2 linked regions of the Leptothrix cholodnii SP-6 genome follow. The protein of the gene in region 1 interacts with the protein of each later gene in a pairwise test. Links are inferred from orthologs where the notes say so. Each region holds a gene or a part of one and is shown on either strand. Other genes may lie near its edges. The genes, in order: ruvA and ruvC.

What was found.
Region 2: the proteins of ruvA (region 1) and ruvC interact in binary tests that used the Escherichia coli proteins (3 or more experiments, as listed by UniProt). The link is inferred for Leptothrix cholodnii SP-6 from one-to-one orthologs.

What each region holds. Positions count from the first base shown.
Region 1 is NC_010524.1:4,431,781-4,435,018, forward strand. What follows is about bases 146-3,067. They hold ruvA (Holliday junction branch migration protein RuvA), read left to right. Parts: upstream 146-1,279; coding sequence 1,280-1,855; downstream 1,856-3,067. Other genes in these bases: LCHO_RS19675 (sensor histidine kinase), read left to right, coding at 146-368; LCHO_RS19680 (response regulator), read left to right, coding at 496-1,164; ruvB (Holliday junction branch migration DNA helicase RuvB), read left to right, coding at 1,940-3,031; LCHO_RS19695 (histidine phosphatase family protein), read right to left, coding at 3,057-3,067. In the rest of the region: more of LCHO_RS19675, read left to right, coding at 1-145; more of LCHO_RS19695, read right to left, coding at 3,068-3,238. UniProt on the Escherichia coli protein: The RuvA-RuvB-RuvC complex processes Holliday junction (HJ) DNA during genetic recombination and DNA repair.
Region 2 is NC_010524.1:577,485-580,709, forward strand. The notes cover bases 130-3,038. They hold ruvC (crossover junction endodeoxyribonuclease RuvC), read right to left. Parts: upstream 1,906-3,038; coding sequence 1,354-1,905; downstream 130-1,353. Other genes in these bases: LCHO_RS02665 (sensor domain-containing protein), read right to left, coding at 130-1,286; purH (bifunctional phosphoribosylaminoimidazolecarboxamide formyltransferase/IMP cyclohydrolase), read right to left, coding at 1,979-3,038. In the rest of the region: more of LCHO_RS02665, read right to left, coding at 1-129; more of purH, read right to left, coding at 3,039-3,225.

The sequences.
Region 1 (3,238 bases):
TGAGCCGGCTCTCGCAGGGCGGCGTCGAGCTGACCTGGAACACCCCCGACGAGCTGCTGATGAGCGAACGCGCGATGAGCGCACGCGCCTACGTGCAGACCACCCGCATCCTGCGCGAGGCGGTCAGCAACGTGCTCAAGCACAGCGGCGCGAGCCGCTGCGAGGTCTCGATCCGGCAGGACCACAGCGACTTCGAACTCACCATCTCCGACAACGGCAAGGGCATCCCGATCGCGCTGGACGGCAAGCTCGATCGCGGCCACGGCATGTCGACGATGAAGGGCCGCGCCAAGCAGCTGCAGGGCCAGTGCCTGGTGGAGTCAGGCCCCGGTTACGGCACGACGATCCGGCTGACCTTGCCGCTGTGATGATTCCGGCCACAATTGCCGACGCAATCCCCCAGGCAGTGCATTCAACGGCCGGGCAATCCGTCGATACTGATCAGATCCAATAACTCGATCACTCGGCGGTGCCCGCCCGCCCTGTGGAGCGCCCATGAAACAGATTCTGCTGCTTGAAGACCTGCCCGAAATCCGCGCCTACCTGCGAGCGCTGGTGGTGCAGGTGTTCCCCGGTTCGACCGTCGTCGAATCGGCCCGCATCCACGACGCGCTGCAACAGGTCTCGGCCCAACGCTTCGATCTGGCGATGGTCGACCTCGGCCTGCCCGACGGTTCGGGCGTCAAGGTGGTGCAGGCGCTGCGCGACCAGCAGCCCGATGCGCAGAGCGTGGTCGTCACCATCCACGACGACGACGATCACCTGTTTCCCGCCCTGCAGGCCGGCGCCTACGGCTACCTGCTCAAGGAGCAGCCGCGCGAGCAGCTGATGGAGCACCTGCAGCGCATCAGCCAGGGCGAGCCGCCACTGTCACCGTCGATCGCGCGGCGCATGATTTCGTACTTCTCGGCGCAGGCCAACCGGCCGCAGGCCTATCAGCCGACCACCGACCAGCTGATGCCCAACGTGCAGCTGACCGAACGCGAACGCGAGGTGCTGCTGCGCGTGGCCAAGGGCTTCACGCTGCCCGAGATCGGCGTGCAGCTGGGCTTGAGCCGCCACACCATCGCCGACTACGTCAAGCAGATCTACCGCAAGCTCAACGTGAGCTCGCGCGCCGAAGCCGCGCTCGAAGCGCAGCGCCTGGGCCTGTTCCGGCGCTGATCAGGATCAAGCGCGCGGGCCGAGCGCCGGGCCGCCCCAAGCCGGCCCGCATCCCCTCGGGGGATCGCCCGGCGTAGCCGTCGGGCGCGGGGCCGTCACTTCATAATCGCGCCCCATGATCGGACGTCTCACCGGCACCCTGGCCGAAAAATCCCCGCCCCAGCTGCTCGTCGACGTGGGCGGCGTCGGCTATGAAGTCGACGTGCCGATGAGCACCTTCTACAACCTGCCGGTGCTGGGCGAACGCGTCACGCTGCTGACTCACTTCGTGGTGCGCGAGGACGCCCAGCTGCTCTACGGCTTCCTGACCGCCACCGAACGCGCCACCTTCCGCCAGCTGCTCAAGATCAGCGGCGTGGGCGCACGCACCGCCTTGTCGATCCTGTCGGGCCTGAGCGTGGCCGACCTGGCGCAGGCGGTCAGCGCCCAGGAGGCCGGCCGGCTGGTCAAGGTGCCCGGCATCGGCAAGAAGACCGCCGAGCGCCTGCTGCTCGAACTCAAGGGCAAGCTCGGCCCCGACCTGGCGCTGCCCGGCGCGGTGATCCGCAACGAGGCGCAATCCGACATCGTGCAGGCGCTGATCGCGCTGGGATACAACGAGCGCGAAGCCGCCGCCGCCATCAAGCCGCTGCCGGCGGACGTGGGCGTGAGCGACGGCATCAAGCTCGCCTTGCGCGCCCTCGGCAAGTGACCCCGGCGCGGCGACACGGTCGCGCACGACAAATTCAGCACTGTTGAAATAACCAGCCCGGTGCCAGCCTGCCGATAATCGGCCATGGCCATCCAGACCGATTCGTTTGCCGCCGCGCCGGCGCCCTCATCCGGCAGCACCCGCCGCCTCATCAGCGCCGCACCCACCTCGCCGAATGAAGAAGCGATGGAGCGCGCCCTGCGCCCCAAGCTGCTGCAGGAGTACGTCGGCCAGGCCAAGGCGCGCGAGCAGCTCGAGATCTTCATCGGCGCGGCCCGCAAGCGCAGCGAGGCACTCGACCACGTGCTGCTGTTCGGCCCGCCCGGCCTGGGCAAGACCACGCTGAGCCACATCATCGCCGCCGAACTGGGCGTGAACCTGCGCCAGACCAGCGGCCCGGTGCTCGAAAAACCCAAGGACCTGGCCGCGATCCTGACCAATCTCGAAGCCAACGACGTCCTGTTCATCGACGAGATCCACCGCCTCTCGCCGGTGGTCGAGGAGATCCTCTACCCGGCGCTGGAGGACTACCAGATCGACATCATGATCGGCGAAGGCCCGGCGGCGCGCAGCATCAAGCTCGACCTGCAACCCTTCACGCTGGTGGGCGCCACCACCCGCGCGGGCATGCTGACCAATCCGCTGCGCGACCGCTTCGGCATCGTCGCGCGGCTGGAGTTCTACACGCCCGAGGAGCTGGTGCGCATCGTCACCCGCTCGGCCGGGCTGCTCAACGTGCCGATCGACGCCGAAGGCGCGCTCGAACTGGCCTGCCGTTCACGCGGCACGCCGCGCATCGCCAACCGGCTGCTGCGGCGGGTGCGCGACTACGCCGAGGTCAAGAGCGACGGCCGCATCGTCAAGCGCATCGCCGAGCTGGCGCTGACCATGCTCGACGTCGACCCGCGCGGTTTCGACGTGATGGACCGCAAGCTGCTCGAGGCGGTGATCCACCGCTTCGACGGCGGCCCGGTCGGGCTCGACAACGTGGCCGCGGCGATCGGCGAGGACGCCGGCACGATCGAGGACGTGATCGAGCCGTACCTGATCCAGCAGGGTTTCCTGCAGCGCACGCCGCGCGGGCGCATCGCCACGCTGGCGGCGTATCGGCACCTGGGCGTGACGCCACCGCGCGGTGGCGCCGGCCCGGTCGGCAGCGACCTGTTCGAGGGCTGAACCCGGGCCGGCAGGATCGAGGCGATCAGGCCGCGCCGCCGTCGCTGCCTTCGTCGAGCGGGGGCGCCGCGGCGATCGCCGTGTGGCCTGCATGCGCGGAGCGGCTGTCCAGCGGCGCGTGGTCGCTGCCGTCGAGGTGCTGGGTGTCGCCCCAGCCGACCAGCGTGCAGCCGTCGTCGGTGAACAGCAGGCGGTTGATGCTGGCGT
Region 2 (3,225 bases), 3.9 Mb from region 1 along the record:
GTGTGGCGGGCCTGCTCGACGCCGCAATGCGGCAGCACCACGACGAACTCGTCACCCGCCAGGCGGCAGACCAGGCTGCGATCGCGCACCTCGCCGGCCAGCCGCTGGGCCACCTCGCGCAGCAGTTCGTCGCCCACCGCATGGCCGTGGCTGTCGTTGACGTCCTTGAAGCGGTCGAGGTCGATGAACAGCAGGGCCAGCGTCGTGCCGTCCTGTTGCGCCTGCGTGATCGCCCGTGCCAGGTTGGCCTGCAGCAGCGCACGGTTGGGCAGGCCGGTCAGGCCGTCGTAATAGGCCAGCTGGTGGATGTGGGCGTGGCTGCGCTCGCGCTCGAGCGCCAGGGTGCACAGGTGCACGCTCATCTCGACCAGCTGCTCGTGCAGGCCGTGCGGTGCACGCGGTTCGCGGAAGTAGAACGCGAACGTGGCCAGCACCCGGCCCTCGCCGTTCTTGATCGGGCTCGACCAGCAGGCGCGCAGGCCGAGCGGCTGCACCACGTGCCGGTAGTCGTCCCAGAGCGGATCGGTGTCGATGTCGGTCACCACCACCGGGCTGCCGCGCCAGGCGGCGGTGCCGCAGGAGCCCGCCTTGGGGCCGATCGGCGCACCGTCGAACTGGCACGACACCTCGGCGGGGATGCTCGGGCCGGCCAGCGGCCGGATCAGGCCGTCGTCATCGACGCCCAGCACCGTGGCCACCACATCGGGCGCCAGGATCTGGACCTGCGTGCAGACCAGCGCCATCACCTCGGCCAGCGGCCGATCGCGCACCAGCGCGCCGAGCACCGGCCCCTGCAGTTCGGTGAGGATGCGCTGCTGCGTGATGTCGGCCAGCGTCAGCAGCCAGGTGTCGGGCTCGCCCTGCGCGGCGGGCAGGGCATCGAGCACCAGCGTGCACCAGAGCGGCCGACCGCCGTGGCCGTGGACCAGCGCCTCGGTGCCGGCCCGGCCGTGGCGCCGGGCCTGATCCTGCAGCCGCTCCCAGCCCGGGATCGTGGCCCCCGGCCCCGCCAGCACCTGCTCGGGCCTGCGGCCCAGCAGATCGGCCGCGGCCAGTCCGAGCCAGCGGCCGCAGCTGTCGCTGACCTCGGTGATGCGGCCGTCGGCGCCGCAGACCAGTGCGGCGCACGGGCCGTCGTCGAACAGCCGGGTCAGGGCCGGCAGCAGCGCCGATCGATCCGTGCGCGGGGTGGGCGATCCGGTGCGGCCGGACGCGGGGGGATCATCGGGTGGGTGGCTCATCGCGGGTACTGCATCGCTGCGGATCTCCTCCGCGGGTCGGGGCATGTCCGTGCCGGCATGCGGGAGATGAATCGATTCTGCACCGCCCGCCCCGAGGCCGACATCGAACCGATCAAAAGATCCGGCCGCCCCGGTAGTGGGCGTGCTGCCGGCGCTGCAGCGTGGTGGCCTGCTCGATGGCCGCGAACGAGCCGCCGGCATGGGCATGCGTGATCGCCAGGCCGAGCGCATCGGAGGCGTCCTGGTTCGGCCGACCGGGCAGCTGCAGCAGCCGCATCACCATCTCCTGCACCTGCTCCTTGCGCGCGTGGCCGCTGCCGACCACGGCCTTCTTCATCTGCAGCGCGGTGTATTCGGTCACTGCCAGCCCGCCCGTCACCAGCGCCGCCAGCGCCGCCCCGCGCGCCTGGCCGAGCAGCAGCGTGCTCTGCGGGTTGACGTTGACGAACACGATCTCGATCGACGCACACGTCGGCTGGTAGGTCGCCATCACCTCGCGCACGCCCTCGAAGATCAGCTTGATGCGCCCCGGCAGATCGCCGATGTCGGCCTCGCGGGTGTGCACCGTGCCGCTGGCGACGTAACGCAGCGCCTGGCCCTCGACGTCGATCACGCCGAAGCCGGTGGTCGCCAGGCCGGGGTCGATGCCGAGGATGCGGGTCATGTCGGCACCCGAAGCGCCGGGTACGGCACTTCACCCGGCGCGGCGGCCCGTGGGTGTGCTGGCTGAGACACGTTCAATGCCGGAAATGCCGCACGCCGGTGTACACCATCGCGATGCCACGCTCGTTGGCCGCGTCGATCACCTCCTGGTCGCGCATCGAGCCGCCCGGCTGGATCACGCAGGTGGCGCCGGCATCGGCCACCACGTCGAGGCCGTCGCGGAACGGGAAGAACGCGTCGCTCGCCACCGCGCTGCCGGCCAGGGTCAGACCGGCGTGGCCAGCCTTGATGCTGGCGATGCGCGCCGAGTCGAGCCGGCTCATCTGGCCCGCGCCCACGCCCACCGTCATGCCGCCGCTGCAGAACACGATCGCATTGCTCTTGACGAACTTGGCCACGCTCCAGGCGAACATCAGGTCGTCGATCTGCTGCGCGGTCGGCGCCAGCTTCGTGACGATCTTCAGGTCTTCGCGCTTGAGCACGTGGTTGTCGGCGCTCTGGATCAGCAGGCCCGAGCCGATGCGCTTGATGTCGTGCGCGTTCTGGCCGCGCGCCCAGGCGCTGGCGCCGTCACGCTGGACCTGGCTCAGATCGATCAGCAGCACGCGGGTGTTGGCCTTGGCGGCGAAGATGGCGCGCGCCTCGTCGGTGTAGGCCGGCGCGATCAGCACCTCGACGAACTGCTTGGCGACCTGCTCGGCGGCGGTTTTGTCGACCACCGTGTTGAAGGCGATGATGCCGCCGAAGGCCGAGGTCGGATCGGTCTTGAACGCCTTGGCGTAGGCCGCGCCGGCGTCCGCACCGAGCGCCACGCCGCAAGGGTTGGCGTGCTTGACGATCACGCAGGCGGGGGTGTCGAAGCTCTTCACGCACTCCCACGCCGCGTCGGCGTCGGCGATGTTGTTGTACGACAGCTCCTTGCCCTGCAGCTGCACGGCGCTGACCAGCGAGCCGGGCGCGGGGTAGAGGTCGCGGTAGAAGGCGGCGGCCTGATGCGGGTTCTCGCCGTAACGCAGGTCTTGCAGCTTGACGAAGCGGCCGTTGCTCTGGCCCGGGAACTCGATGCGCGCCGGGGCCGCATCGCCGTCACCGGCACCACCGTCGGTGATCGACGACAGGTAGTCGGAGATCGCGGCGTCGTAGTTGCTGATGCGGTTGAAGGCCGCCACCGACAGCGCGAAACGCGTCGCGCGGCTCACCGTACCGGCCTGCTGCAGCTCGGCGATCACGCCCGCGTACTGGCTGGCGTCGGTGAGCACGGCCACGTCCTTCCAGTTCTTGGCGGCGCTGCGCACCATCGCCGGGCCGCCGATGTCGATGT